2 regions of the Janthinobacterium sp. CG_23.3 genome follow, and region 2 is predicted to be linked to the other one. Evidence: predicted binding sites of a transcription regulator. Region 2 holds the regulator's gene; the other holds the start of a gene.
The links. The regulator HrcA, encoded in region 2, represses chaperone genes, less so after heat shock. The targets are predictions, from matches to a motif close to TTAGCACTCNNNNNNNNNGAGTGCTAA.
Positions count from the first base shown of each region.

Region 1: the regulator HrcA is predicted to act here: its motif matches at 5,051-5,077, upstream of rpoH (RNA polymerase sigma factor RpoH).

Region 1 is NZ_JBJXIB010000002.1:73,393-80,649, reverse strand. It holds gene ACFDR9_RS01720 (sulfurtransferase) at 1-872, opposite strand, end outside; gene ACFDR9_RS01715 (ArsR/SmtB family transcription factor) at 993-1,688, opposite strand; gene ACFDR9_RS01710 (cytochrome P450) at 1,781-2,959, shown strand; gene ACFDR9_RS01705 (hypothetical protein) at 3,044-3,478, opposite strand; gene ACFDR9_RS01700 (hypothetical protein) at 3,632-3,898, shown strand; gene rpoH (RNA polymerase sigma factor RpoH) at 3,992-4,885, opposite strand; gene ftsX (permease-like cell division protein FtsX) at 5,380-6,300, opposite strand; gene ACFDR9_RS01685 (cell division ATP-binding protein FtsE) at 6,297-6,959, opposite strand; gene ftsY (signal recognition particle-docking protein FtsY) at 6,964-7,257, opposite strand, start outside.
Region 2 is NZ_JBJXIB010000008.1:51,130-58,386, forward strand. It holds gene ACFDR9_RS04280 (outer membrane protein assembly factor BamE) at 1-346, opposite strand, end outside; gene fur (ferric iron uptake transcriptional regulator) at 423-851, shown strand; gene hrcA (heat-inducible transcriptional repressor HrcA) at 893-1,909, opposite strand; gene ACFDR9_RS04295 (HAD family hydrolase) at 1,984-2,700, opposite strand; gene ACFDR9_RS04300 (hypothetical protein) at 2,916-3,497, shown strand; gene ACFDR9_RS04305 (hypothetical protein) at 3,552-4,139, shown strand; gene rsmA (16S rRNA (adenine(1518)-N(6)/adenine(1519)-N(6))-dimethyltransferase RsmA) at 4,371-5,150, opposite strand; gene pdxA (4-hydroxythreonine-4-phosphate dehydrogenase PdxA) at 5,187-6,266, opposite strand; gene ACFDR9_RS04320 (peptidylprolyl isomerase) at 6,274-7,257, opposite strand, start outside.

The DNA.
Region 1 (7,257 bases), on a different contig from region 2:
GCGCACCAGCCGCCGTCGTAGACGCTGATGCGCGGCCAGTCCATCAGCCAGGCGTAGTAGAAGGCCAGCGAGGCGCGCCAGCCGGTGCCGCAGTAGAAGGCGGTGTCCTGGCCGGCGTGGATGCCGGCCTCGGCCCAGATGGCGCGGATGGCGGCGGCGTCGCGCATGCTGCCGTCCGGGTGGTGGAACTCGCTCATGCTGTTGACGTCGTCGCCGCTACCGGCGTGGCCCCAGCGCGCGCCGGGAATGTCGCCGCGGGCGTCGATGTAGCTGTAGCCCGAGGTGCGGCCGATGAACTCGTTCCAGGTGCGGATGCTGACCAGCGCGCCGTCCGGCTGCAGCAGCAGTTGCCGCACGCGGCCGGTGTCGATCAGGTAGTCGGGGCGGGCCGGGAAGGGCGCGCCGAACGCGGCCGCGGGCGGGTGGCGCCGCGCCGCGCCCGTCGCCAGCGCGCCGCCGGCGCCGTTCCAGGCCGCCAGGCCGCCGTCGAGCAGGCGCACGTCGGCGACGCCGGCGTACAGCATCAGGTGCGCGGCGCGCGCCGCCGCCAGCGGATGGCGTCCGTACAGTAGCACGGTGCTGTCGTGGCGCACGCCGTGCGCCAGCAGCAGTTGCAGCAGCGCCGGGTCGGGCACCTTGTCCCACAACGGCGCCCGCTCCAGTTGCGCGGTGTCGAGGTAGCCGGCGCCGGGGATGTGGCCGGCGTTAAACAGCGCGGCGTCGCCGCAGCCGACTTCGAACAGGCGCCAGTGCCCGGCCGGCGCGGCGGCCACCGGCGCGCCGGCGATCAGCGCCGCCAGCCACGCCGGCGGCACCAGCTGCCGCCAGCGCACCAGGTCGCCGCGCCAGGCGGTGGGAATGGTTTGCGTCATGGAAGGGGGCATCGGCGCGGCTTGCTGCGGAAAGGGATCAGCCCGTATTTTAACGCCTGCCTGTGCTCCAGCCGCCGGCGCGCCGGTGCGATTTTCGGAGGTCGGGCCCATGCGGCGGCGTCACGCCGGCGCGAACGCGGCCAGCATGCGCCGCTGGCCGGCCGCCGAGACGCTCAGCGCGCGGCTGTCGAGGTCTTGCTCGGCCCAGCCGCGCTTGAGCGCCAGTTGCAGCAGCGCCGCGCCGAGCGCGCCGCCGATGTGCGGGCGGCGCTCGCTCCAGTCCAGGCAGGGGCAGGCGAAACGCCGCCTCAGCTTGCGCAGCGCCGCCAAGTCCAGGCCGAGCCGCTCGAAGCCGGCCGCGCCCTGCGCCGACAGCGTGTAGTCGGCCGCGCCCGGCGCCGCCGCCAGCAACCAGCCCTGCGCGGCGATCTGGTCGTGCAGCGCCACCGCCACCGAGCCGGCCATGTGGTCGTAGCAGGTGCGGGCGTGGCGCAGCCGGCTCGGCGTGTTCGGCGTGAATTCGGGGCGCGGCAAACCGGCCACCACCAGCAGCGCTTCCAAGGCCTTGGCGACGTCGGCGCCGGCCAGTTGGTAGTAGCGGTGCTTGCCCTGCGCCACCATCTGCACCAGGCGTTCGTCGCGCAGGCGGTTCAGGTGCGCGCTGGCGGTCGACGCACTCACCTCGGCCACCACCGACAGTTCGGTGCTGGTGCGGGCGCGGCCGTCGAGCAGGCAGCACAGCATGCGCGCCCGCGCCGGTTCGGCGATGGCGCCGGCGACGGCGGACAGGGAGGTGTCGGCGTTTTTTGCATCCATGCTTCGTTGGTGAGCGAATCGTTGCGGCGGGAATGCCAGGATACTGCACTGTATCCCGACATGCAATGAGAGCAGAGCAGATGACAGAACAGATGACGGCAATTGATGCGCTGGCGGCGCCGACGCGCGCCGATCCCTATCCGTATTACGCCGAACTGGTGGCCGGCCCGGCGCTGGCGTTCGACGCGCGCCTGGGCCTATGGCTGGCGGCCGGCGCCGCCGCCGTCGAGGCGGTGCTGGGCGAGCCGCGCTGCCGCGTGCGCCCGCTCGCCGAGCCGGTGCCGGCGGCGCTGGCGGGGGGCGGCGCCGGCGCCATCTTCGGCGAACTGGTGCGCATGAACGACGGCACCCGCCACCGCCAGCCCAAGCTGGCCTTGCAGCGCGCGCTGGCCGGCGTCGACCCGCTGGCGTTGCGGGCCGGCGCCGCGGCCGTCGCCGCCGCCTCGGCGGCGACGCGCGACCTGCGCCAGCCGGCGCAACTGTCCGACTGGATGGTCGAGGTGCCGCTGTATACCGTTGCCGGCCTGATCGGCTTTCCGCGGTCGCAATGGCCGGCGCTGGCGGCCTGGATGGCCGACTTCGTCGCCTGCCTGTCGCCGCTGAGCAGCGCCGCGCAGATCGCCGGGGCCAACGCCGCCGCGCAGCAACTGTTGCATAGTTTTGAGGCCTTGCTGCGGCAAGCCGCGCCGCAGCCGGGCAGCCTGTTGCAGGCGGTGCTGCGCGAAGCGGCCGAGGTTGGCTGGGACGGGGCCGGCGCCATCCTGGCCAACCTGGTCGGCTTGCTGTCGCAAACCTACGAGGCGACGGCTGGCCTGGTCGGCAACAGCATCGTCGCCTTGCTGAGCCAGCCCGGCCTGGCGCGCGCCGTCGGCGCCGCGCCGGAGCGCGTCGACGCGCTGGTGCACGAGGTCAGCCGCTTCGACCCGCCGGTGCACAACACGCGGCGCTACATGGCCCAGGCCGGCACGCTGTGCGGCGTCGACGTCGCGGCCGGGCAGACCATTCTGGTGCTGCTCGCCGCCGCCAGCCGCGACCCGGCCGCCAACCCGCGGCCGCACGAATTCTTGCTGGAGCGGCCGGCGCGGCGGGTGTTCGGCTTCGGCCACGGGCCGCACGCCTGCCCCGGCCACGCGCTGGCGTGCAGCATCGCGGCGGCGGCCGTGGCCGAGTGGCGCCGCCGGCCGCCGGCGCCGGGGGCGCTGGCGTGGCGCTACCGCCGCTCGGTGAACGCGCGCATTCCGGTTTTCCACCTCGCGCAGGGGCAAGCATGATCGCGGTTATTTTCGAAGTCTGGCCGCATCCCGGGGCCAGGCAGGCCGCGGTGTTCCGCGATTACCGGCTGCGCAGCGCCGGCGTCAGCTGATGGTCACCTTGACGGTGACGCGGTAATGCGGCTCCGGCGCGTGCAGCGCCGGCGGCGCGGCAGGATCGACCGAGACCAGCGTGAACGTGAGTTTTTGCTGGGTCACTTCGGGGCTGCCGCCGGGCATCGAGTCGGACAGCGTGAACGAGGACGCGCCGGTGCCGTCGCTCAGCGTGAAACTGTAGCTGACGTAGCCGGCCCAGACGCACACCGCGCCGGTTTTGCAGCGGCTGTCGTTGACCCGGTCGAGCTTGAGGGTGGCGGTGGGGGTGACGGCCACGCTTTGGCCGACCGCCATCACGTGCGTGACGCTGCCGGCCGGCGGGTTGTCGGCGGCGCTGCTGGCCGCGCCGCAGGCGCCCAGCAGCGCCAGGCAGGCGCACAGGGCGGGCAGGATCAGCCATAAACGCAGAATGTTTCGCTTCATATTCTTCCTTTCGGTGCCGCGGGCCGGGGAGCCGGCCACAGTGGATCGGGGACGAGGATAACAAAATTGCCATTTCGGTGGCGCGCAAACAAAATCGATGGCGCGCCGGATACTGCGTAAAATGGCGTTTTGAAATAAACGAGGACGGAAACAATGAAAAAGACCGGAATGGCGAAGAGCGATGCCAAAAAACTCATGGGGAAAATGGTCGCCCCTGGCGCGGCCGGTTTCGGTAAAGAAGACGTGGCCGTGCTGGACCGCCGCGAGCAGCGCAAGCTGGACCAGGCGCTGGGCCTGGTGCCGTTCGCCGTCAAGCTGAACAGCGACCTGGTGCTGCAGTTGCAAACGCTGGCCAAAGAGCGCGGCGTCGATCTGAACGAGGTGGTCGCCGAGGTGCTGGCCAAGGGCTTGGCCGCGTAAAGGCCGAAGGCCGAAGGCCGGCGCCGGCGCCTGCCGATGGCATGAAAAAAGGCGCCCGTGTGAGCGCCTTTTTTGTGCCTGCCGCGGCGTCGCTTACACGAAGGCAGCCAGGGCGCCCTTCATTTTCTTCAGCGCCGCCGTTTCAATCTGGCGGATGCGCTCGGCCGAGACGCCGAACTCGTTAGCCAGCGTGTGCAGCGTGGCGCCGGAGCCGTCGTCGTTGGCCAGCCAGCGCGCTTCGACGATGCGGCGCGAACGGGCGTCGAGCTTGCCCAGCGCCGTTTCCAGCCCCTCCGATTGCAGGCGCGTCACTTGTTCCGCTTCCAGCACCTTGGTCGGCTCGCTTTGCTCCGACGACAGGTAGGCGATCGGCGAGAACTTGTCGTCCTCGTCGTCGGTCGGCGATTCGAGCGCGATGTCGCGCCCGCTCAGGCGGGTTTCCATCTCGATCACTTCTTCGCGCTTGACGTCCAGCAGCTTCGCCAGCGCGTCGATTTGCGTCGGCGTCATCGCGTCCAGGCCGGTCTTGTGACTGCGCAGGTTGAAGAACAGCTTGCGCTGCGCCTTCGTCGTCGCCACTTTCACCAGGCGCCAGTTTTTCAAGATGTATTCATGCATCTCGGCCTTGATCCAGTGCATCGCGTACGACACCAGGCGCACGCCCTGGTCCGGGTCGAAGCGCTTGACCGCCTTCATCAGGCCGATGTTGCCTTCCTGGATCAGGTCGGCGTGCGGCAGGCCGTAGCCCAGGTAACCGCGGGCGATCGACACCACCAGGCGCAGATGGGACAGCACCAGTTCTTGCGCGGCGGCCAGGTCGTTGCTGGCGCGCAGACGCGTCGCCAGCGATTTTTCCTCGTCGTGCGATAGCATCGGCAGACGGTTGACGGCGGAAATATAGGCATCCAGGTTACCCAGATTGCCGGTAAACCCGAGGCCCAGCGCGTTACTCTTGGTCGTAACCAATGCGGACGGTGCGGACATCATAGTCATATATCTTCCTCGCTCTTGTAGTCTTGCTCTGTTACCAATGTGCCATCGGGGTCCGGGGTCGACACGGACTGTTACGGTTTGTTACCTGTTGCGTCTTGCCGGAGGCGGGAGCGGCGTCATCTTGCTTAAACCGCGTCCCGACCATGATTGTTGCGTATATTAGCACTCTGCCGTGGAGAGTGCCAATCGCGACAACTAATCGCGACGATAGCATAAATACTATGAACCTATCATACGCGATGGTGATGTTTAAAGTCGGAAGCACACTGTCTTTTCAGCAATCCTTGCTCCACGTCAAATAACAGAGGGTCTTTGCCGCACTATCCACTTGAAAACTTAGAGTGGACGCCGCAGGGATAGTTCTTCCGTGCGTCAGCGCGATACAGTATGGGAGAGCTTACTGAAGACTGGCTTAAGAAAGGGCGGGAATGTGCGCAGCGCCGCGGCGCACCGGCGCCGCGGTTTTTTTCAGCGTTGCCGGCGCGCCATTAATTCAGCCGCGCCAGGTGGCGTTGCACCGACAGCACGGCGCCGACCAGCCCCAGGCCGGCGCTGAGCGCCAGCAGGCCGGCCATCGCCAGCGGCTCCAGCGGCGCCAATTGGAATTCCGACGCGTACAGCCGCGCGAATTCGGCGATGGCGACGTTCAACGGCCGCAACGCCAGCGCCACCGCGCCCAGCGCGACGCCGCCGGCGCACAGGCCCAGCAGCGCGCCGGTGTAGTAGAACGGCCGGTGGATGAAGGTGTCGGTGGCGCCAATCAGCTTGGAGACGCTGATCTCGTCGCGCTGCGTCATCACTTGCAGGCGGATGGTGTTGAACACCACGGCGATGACGACCGTGCCCAGCGTCACCGCCAGCAGCAGCAGCGCCAGGCGCAGCACGCCCAGCAGCGCGGCCAGGCGTTTGACCCAGGCCGAATCGACCTGCACCGAATCGACGCCCGGCAGCGCGCGCAGTTGCTCGGCGACGGCGTCGACCCGGCCGGCGTCGGCGGCGTTCTTGAAGGCGTCGAGCTTGAGCACGTAGCTGTCGGGCAGCGGGTTGTCGCCCAGCGTGTCGAGCACGTCGCTCAGGCCGCTCTTGTTCTTCAGCGCGTCGAGCGCCTGCTCGCGCGGCACGAAGACGATTTTCGCCTTGCCGTCGGCCAGCACGCGGCGCAGCGCCGGCGCCATCGCCACGGCCTGCTCGCGCGGCACGCCCGGTTGCAGGAACAGGCTCAATTCCGGGTCGACCGACATCTGCTCCGACATCGGCCGCACGTTGTCGAGCAAGGTCACGCCGGCGAACGGCAGCGCCAGCGCGATGGCGACGACGAAGATGTTGAAGACGAAGCTGCCGGGCGCCTTGCGCAGGTGGATCAGGGCCGAGCCGAGCGCGAAGCCGTGTTGGCGGAACCAGCTTTTCATGCGTCCTCCCCGCTGACGATGTGGCCTAGTTTCAGTTGGATCACGCGCGCCGCCGATTCGATCACCTGTTCGTCGTGGGTCGAGATCAGGCAGGTCACGCCGACCGAATGGAAGGCTTTCAGGGCGTCGAGCACCTTGTCGGCGCTGGCGCGGTCGAGGTTGGCGGTGGGTTCGTCGGCCAGGATGATCTGCGGCCGGTTGACGATGGCGCGGGCGATCGCCACGCGCTGCTGTTCGCCGCCGGACAGCGCCAGCGGCCGCGCCAGCGCGCGTTCCAGCAGGCCGACCTTGTCCAGGGCGGCGCGGGCGCGCTGCTCGGCCTGGACCTTGGAGGCGCCGGTGACCAGCAGCGGCAGCATGACGTTGGCCAGGATGGAGCGGTCGGTCAGCAGGCGTTGCTGCTGGAAGATCAAGCCCAGGTTGCGGCGCAGGAAGGGCACGCCGGCCGGCTTGATCTTGCCGATGTCCTGGCCGTTGACGATGACGCGCCCGGAAGTGGGGCGCTCCATCGCCGCGATCATCTTCAGCAGCGTCGACTTGCCGGCGCCGGACGGGCCGGCCAAAAACACCAGCTCGCCTTTCGCGACCGACAGCGAAATGTCGCTCAGCGCCGTGGCGTCGGGGGAATATTGTTTGTTGACGTGCTCGAATTCGATCATCGGCTTATCCGAGCAGCGCTTCGACGAATTCGGCGGCCACGAAGGGTTGCAAGTCCTCGATCTGCTCGCCGACGCCGATGAAGTACACCGGCACCGGGCGCACCCGGGCGATCGCCGCCAGCACGCCGCCCTTGGCCGTGCCGTCGAGCTTGGTGATGACGATGCCGCTCAGTTGCAGCGCGTCGTCGAAGGCCTTGACCTGGGTCAGCGCGTTCTGGCCGGTGTTGCCGTCGATCACCAGCAGGATTTCGTGCGGCGCGCCCTCCATGCCCTTGCCGATGACGCGCTTGATCTTCTT
Region 2 (7,257 bases):
TCAGCAGGGGCGTGCCGAGGATGAAGCGGACTTGCTCGCGGCTCATGCCGACTTTCAACTGCGCCAGCATTTCCTCGGAAATAAAGTTACCTTGCTGAATCACCGGACGGTAGGGCGAAAACACCCACAGGAATTTTTGCAGCGGCGTCACGGTGCTGGTCTGCGCGCCGCTGGCCGGTTCGACGGCGGCGCCGCCTTCCTTGGTCGCGGCTGGCTTCTCGCCGAGCACGCTGCGGCCCGCGCAGCCGGACAGCGCCAGCGCGGCGCACACCAGGCCGGCGAGCAGTGGCGTCCTTGACGCAATACGGTGCAGCAAAGATGGCGATAAAGCCGTGGTTACGCGCATAAGTGTCCTCAATTCGATTGAGCAGAAGTGCTAAAACGCTATATGATAAAGCACATGAACCATATGCGAGCAAAACATGAGTAACAATCCTAGCGATCTGAAGGCCAGCGGCCTGAAAGCCACGCTGCCCCGCCTAAAGATTCTGGACATTTTCCAGAGCAGCCCCGTACGCCATTTGACGGCCGAAGACGTGTATAAGGTCCTGTTGGCCGACAATATGGACGTTGGCCTGGCCACCGTCTACCGCGTGCTGACCCAGTTCGAGCAAGCCGGCTTGCTAAACCGGAATCATTTCGAAACCGGCAAGGCGATCTTCGAATTGAACGAAGGCTCGCACCACGACCACCTGGTGTGCCTCGACTGTGGCCGCGTCGAAGAGTTTTTCGACGAGGAAATCGAGCTGCGCCAGCAACGCGTGGCCGAGGAACGCGGCTTCAAGATTGCCGAGCACGCGCTGGCGATCTACGGCAACTGCATCAAGGTTGCTTGCCCGCACCGGGCATAATACGCTACGCGCCGCGGGTCTTTCCTATGTGGCGCGCCGCGTCAATGCTGGCTGAGCGCGCTCGATAACAGCTTCGCCGTGATGTCGACGATCGGGATCACGCGCTCGTAGGCCATGCGCGTCGGCCCGATCACGCCGAGGGTGCCGACGATTTTGCCGTTCACCTCGTAAGGCGCGGTGACCACGCTCATCTCGTCCATCGGCACCAGGTTCGACTCGCCGCCGATGAAGATCTGCACGCCGGTGGCCTTGCTCGACACGTCCAGCAGTTGCATCAGCCCGGTCTTTTGCTCGAACATGTCGAACATTTGCCGCAGCGAACTCATGTTCGAGGACAGGTCGCTGACGCTGAGCAGGTTGCGCTCGCCGGAGATGACCATGTCGTCCGAGTTGTCGGCCATCGCCTCGCTGCCGGCCTCGACGGCCGCCTGCATCAGCCGCCCCATATCGTCGCGCAACTGGCGCAGCTCGCCCTGCAGGCGGATGCGCACGTCGTCGAACGACAGGCCGCCGTAGTTTTGGTTGATGTAGTTGGCCGACTGCACCAGTTGCGCCGGCGTGTAGTCGGACGCGGTCAGCAGCAGGCGGTTTTGCACGTCGCCGGTGGGGCCGACGATAACCAGCAGGATGCGCTTTTCCGACAGGCGCAGGAATTCGATTTGCTGGAACACCGATTCGCGCCGCGGGCTCAGCACCACGCCGGCGAACTGCGACAGCGACGACAGCATTTGAGCAGCGTTGGCGATCATTTTCTGCGGCTGCTGGATTTGCAGGCGCATGCGCGACTCGACCGCGTGCTCGTCGATGTGCTGCACCGTCAGCAGCGTGTCGACGAAGATGCGGTAGCCGCGCGGGGTCGGGATGCGCCCGGCCGAGGTGTGCGGACTCGACACGTAACCCATTTCCTCCAGGTCGGCCATGATGTTGCGGATGGTCGCCGGCGACAGCTCCAGCCCGGAGATCTTCGACAGCGCGCGCGAACCGACCGGCTGGCCGTCGGCGATGTAGCGCTCGACCAGGGCTTTGAGCAGTGTTTGGGCACGGATATCGAGTTGCATAAGTCTATTCTCGGCAGACGCGGGGTGCGCTAGTTACTTGGCTCCATTATGCACGCTGGCAGGCGCGCCGTGCATCATTCTTCCGCATGGCCGTCGAGCCAGAGCAGCAGTTCGTCAAACGTCGCGCAAATAGCGTCCGGACGCACGCCCGCTTCAAGGTGGGCCTCGCCGCCGAGGCGGTTCAGCCACAGCGCGCGCATGCCGGCGTTTTGCGCCCCGACCACGTCCAGCTGCAAATCGTCGCCGACGTAGACCGCCTCGGCCGGCGCCACGCCCAGCGCCGCGCAGGCGGCGTGGAAAATGGCCGGGTCCGGCTTGGCGCGGCCGAAGCGGTTGGCCGCCAGCGACACCGTGAAATGGTGGGCCATGCCGATGCTGTCGAGGTCGGCCACGCCGTTCGAGATCGATCCCAGCAAGATCGTGCCCTTGAGCCTCTCCAGCCCCGGCAACACGTCGGCGTAGGGCGTGACGGCGTTGCGCGCGGCGTGGAACAGCGCCATCGCCGGCGCCACCTTGGCGGCGTCGGCGCCGACCTCCTCGAAGGCGGCGTGCAGGCCGATGCGGCGCAGCTCGCCCAGGTCGATGTGCAACTCGGGCCGCTCGGCCAGCAGGGCCAGGCGGCGCGCGCGCAACTGCGCGATTGAAAACCGCCGCGCCACCGGCGGCGCATGCCGCGCCAGCCAGTCGTGCAGCGCGAGCTCGGCGCGGGCGATGACGGGGCCGATCGGCCACAGCGTGTCGTCGAGGTCGAACAGCATGGCTTTCGGGCGGGGCGGGCGTAACTGCTTCATGGATATGGGGGGCTTCGCTGTGGATGGCCGTATTGTCGCACTTATCGGCGCCGCCGGCCTGCGTGCGCGGCGCCGGGCGCGCCGCCGCGCAAGGGGAAAATTGTTACAGGGAGATACAACAGGGGGAGCCCGGATGTTGCCGGATAGACTAAAATAGCTGCCGCGAGCGCGCACGCGCGGCGCCGGCCCCGTTACCTGATTCGTTTGGAGAATGTATGAAAAACTTGTATATGCGCTCGATGCTGGCGCTCGCCTGCGCCGCCACCCTGGCCGCTTGCGGCGGCAAAGACGACGGCAACCTGAGCCTGGGCGGCAGCGTCGTCGGCCTCTCGAAAACCGGGCTGCAACTGAAGAACGGCAGCGCCACCCTCGACGTGGACGCCAACGCCGGCACCTTCGCGTTTACCGAGCGGATCGCCTCCGAGTCGAACTACGACGTGCAGATCAACAAACAGCCGACCGGCGCCGATTGCACCGTGCTCAACGGCAAGGCCAAGGCGTCCAACTTCAACATCACCAGCGTGGTGATCTCCTGCCTGACCAAGCAACACAAGCTGGGCGGCACCGTCAGCGGCCTCGAGGCTAGCGAAAGCGTGACCCTGATCAACGCCCCGGAGCAGCTTGTCCAGACCGGCAGCGGCGCCTTCACCTTCGCCTTCACGGTTGGCGAAGGCAATAACTACGGCGTGAGCGTGCTCAAGTCCTCCCCCGGGAAGGTGTGCAGCCTGCCAAACGGCGGCGGCACCATGCCGACAACCGACTTTAACGGCTTGACCGTCACCTGCGTTCCCGAATAACCCTACCGACGCCGGGCCGGGCGCCGCCGGCACCATTTATCCCTGGAGACACACATGAAACTATCTTATCCGCGCACCCTCGCCGCGCTGGCCATCGTCCTGAGCCTGTCCGCCTGCGGCGGCAAGGAATCGTTCCAGGTCAACGGCACGCTCAGCGGGGTGAGCGACAACGACCTGGTGCTGACGAACAACGGCGACACGGTGTCGCCAAAGAAGGGCGATACCAGCTTCACGTTCCCCAAGCAAATCGACTATGGCACCGCGTATAACATCACGGCGAACCAGCCGGCGCACATGAATTGCAGCGTCGCCGGCGGCAGCGGCAGCGCCGGCCACTTCACCTCGATTACCGCGACCGTCGTCTGCACGCGCCAGACCCGCTTGTTGGGCGGCAGCGTGACGGGCTTAAAAGTGGGCAACACCGTGAAATTGGCGAACGGAAAGATCGAAACCATCACCGTGACCGGGACCGCCGCCGCCAGCGTCGCCTTCCAGTTCGCCGTGGTTGCCGACGGCACGCCGTACAGCGTGGTGGTGGTGCCGCCGCAACCCAACGCCCCCAACCAGACATGCAGCGTCGCCAACGGCGCCGGTGTGATGGGCACGGCCGCCGTCGGCAACGTACTGGTCACTTGCATCTAAATAGGAAGGCAGATATTCAAATTCCATATGAACGATATGTGAAATATAAATTGGCGTTATATGCGGCGCCACAGCATAATGCATCTGTCTCCTCCAACTCTTCCAAGAATTGGATTTAGCCCGCTTTTACCAGCGGGCTTTTTTTTGCCCGGCTTTTCGTGGCGGACGCGGCGGTGGACGTAAAAAAAACCAGCGCGAGGGGCGCTGGTTTTTTGACGTCCGCCGCGGCCTTTACGCCGGCGCCTTCAGCAGGTTGGCCAGCGCGACGTACTGGGCCAGGCCCACCGTCTCCGGGCGCATGCTCGGATCGATGCCGGCTTCGACGATCTGCGCCTCGGTAAACATGCCGGCCAGGCAGTTGCGGATCACCTTGCGGCGCTGCGAGAACGCCTTCATGACGACCGCCTCCAGCGTTTCCAGGTCGCACGGCAGGCGCTCGGCCAGCGGGATCATGCGCACGATCGCCGACTCCACCTTCGGCGGCGGGTCGAACGCGGTCGGCGGCACGATGAACAGCAGGTGCATGTCGTAGCGCCATTGCAGCATCACCGACAGCCGGCCGTAGGTCTTGCTGCCGGGCGCGGCGACCATCCGTTCGACGACCTCCTTTTGCAGCATGAAGTGCTGGTCTTGCACCAGCGGGGCGATTTCCGCCAGGCGGAACAGCAGCGGACTGGATATGTTGTATGGCAGGTTGCCGACGACGCGCAGCTTTTTGCCCTCGGGCACGGGGATCGTCGCGAAGTCGAACTTCAGCGCGTCGCCGGCGTGGATCGTCAGCTTGGCCGGGTTGAAGGTCTTTTCCAGGCGCGCGACCAGGTCGCGGTCGAGTTCGACGACGTGCATCTTGTCGAGCCGCTTCAGCAGCTGCTCGGTCATCGCCCCCAGGCCGGGGCCGATTTCAACCAGGGCGTCGTCGGACTGCGGCGCGATGGCGGCGGTGATCTCGTCGAGGACGTATTTATCGTGCAGGAAATTCTGGCCGAAGCGCTTGCGGGCAATGTGTTTCATATTCTTGTTTTCAGTGGGGTGGGACGCGCGGCGCAATCAGCCGGCGCCGGCGCCGTGGCGGCGGCGCGCTTGCACCATCCGCACGGCGGTGTGGATGGCCGCTTCCATGCTGGCGCAGTCGGCCAGGCCGAGGCCGCGCGCGGCCAGGTCGAGCGCGGTGCCGTGGTCGACCGAGGTGCGGATCAGCGGCAAGCCGAGGGTGATGTTGACGCCGTTGCCGAAGGTGGCGTATTTGAGCACCGGCAAGCCCTGGTCGTGGTACATCGCCAGCACGCAGTCGGCCTCTTGCAGGTATTTCGGTTGGAACAGCGTGTCGGCCGGATACGGGCCGCGCGCGTCGATGCCGCGCGAGCGCGCCGCCGCGATGGCCGGGGCGATCGTCTCGATCTCCTCGCGCCCCAGGTAACCGCCCTCGCCGGCGTGCGGGTTCAGGCCGGCCACCAGGATGCGCGGCGCGGCGACGCCGAATTTCTCTTGCAAATCATGGGCGATGATGTCCAGCGTGGTGGCCAGGCCGGCCGCCGTGATGGCCGCCGGCACCGCCGCCAGCGGCAGGTGGGTGGTCGCCAGCGCCACCCGCAGCGGCGCGGCGGCGCCGGCGCCGGCCGGCTCGCCGGCCAGCATCATCACCACCTGGGCGGTGCCGGTGCGTTCGGCCAGGTATTCGGTATGCCCGGAAAAGGCCACGCCGGCATCGTTGATGGTGCTTTTCTGCAGCGGCGCGGTGACGATGGCGTCGAACCAGCCGGCCGCCACGCCCTCGACGGCGGCGTCCAGCGTGGCCAGCACGGCGCGGCCGTTTTCCTTGTCGAGCACGCCGGGCACGACGTGCGCGGCCAGCGGCACGTCGACCACGGCGACGCGGCCCGGGCCGAACTGCGGCAGGCCGCCGTTGCGCAGCGCCTGCAGCGACAGCGCCGCCAGCTTGATCCCGGGGTCGATCAGGCTGGCCGTCAGCGCCAGGAAGGCGGCGTCGCCCAGCAGCACGCAATTGACCGTGTCGCGCAGCGCCCAGGCGGCGCGCAGCGAGATTTCCGGGCCGATGCCGGCCGGCTCGCCGCAGGTGACGGCGAGCGCCGGGCGGGCGCCGGGACGCGCCGGGGTGGCTGGGTTCATCGTCTTCTTACTTGTCGTCGGCGCGGAATTCAACGTAGGCGCGATCGCGCACTTCGCGCTGCCAATCCTCGGTGGCCTCTTCCAGCTTGCGCTCGCGCAGCGCGTTGCGCGCCAGGTTGCGCTGCTTTTCCTTCGAGACGTCGTCGCTCTTGCGCTCGCGCACCTCGATCAGGTGGAAGCCAAAGCTCGTTTCCACCGGCGCGCTGATTTCGCCCGGCTTCAGCGCGGCCATCGCGGCCTCGAATTCGGGCATCGTGTCGCCCGGATACAGCCAGCCCAGGTCGCCGCCCTTGGCGGCCGCGCCGTCGGTCGAAAACAGCCGCGCCAGCTCTTCGAACTTGGCGGCCTTGTTGTCGAGGCGCTCCTTGAGTTCGGCCAGCTTGCGCTTGGCGTCGTAGGCCGACACCGTCGGCGTGACCTTGATCAGGATGTGCCGCGCGTGCGTTTGCTGCACCGCCGCGCTGGCCTGGGCGTCGGCGGCGCTGCGCTTGTCGACCAGCTTCAGGATGTGGAAGGCGCCGGTGCTCTTGATGATCGGCGTGACCTGGCCCGGCTTCAGCTTGGCCAGCTGCTCGGCGAACAGCGGCGGCAACCGCTCCGGGCTGCGCCAGCCGATCTCGCCGCCCTTCAGCGCGTCGGCCGCCTCCGAATAGGTGCCGGCCATCTTGGCGAAGTCGGCGCCGGTGCGCAACTGGCGCATCACTTCCTCGGCGCGGGCGCGGCGCGCGGCGATCTGCTCGGGCGAGGCGTTGTCGGGGATGCGCACCATGATTTGCGCCAGGTTCAGCTCGACCTGCTCGCGCGCGGCGGCCTGTTCGGCCGCCATGAAATTGTCGACCTCGGCGTCCGAGATCTGGATCTTGGCGTCGACCTCGCGCTCGCGCAGGCGCTGCAGCACGATCTCGCTGCGGATCTCCTCGCGGAAGGCGGCGAAGGTGGTGCCCTCCTTCTCCATCTGGTTGCGCAGCTCCTGCAGCGTCATTTTCTGCTG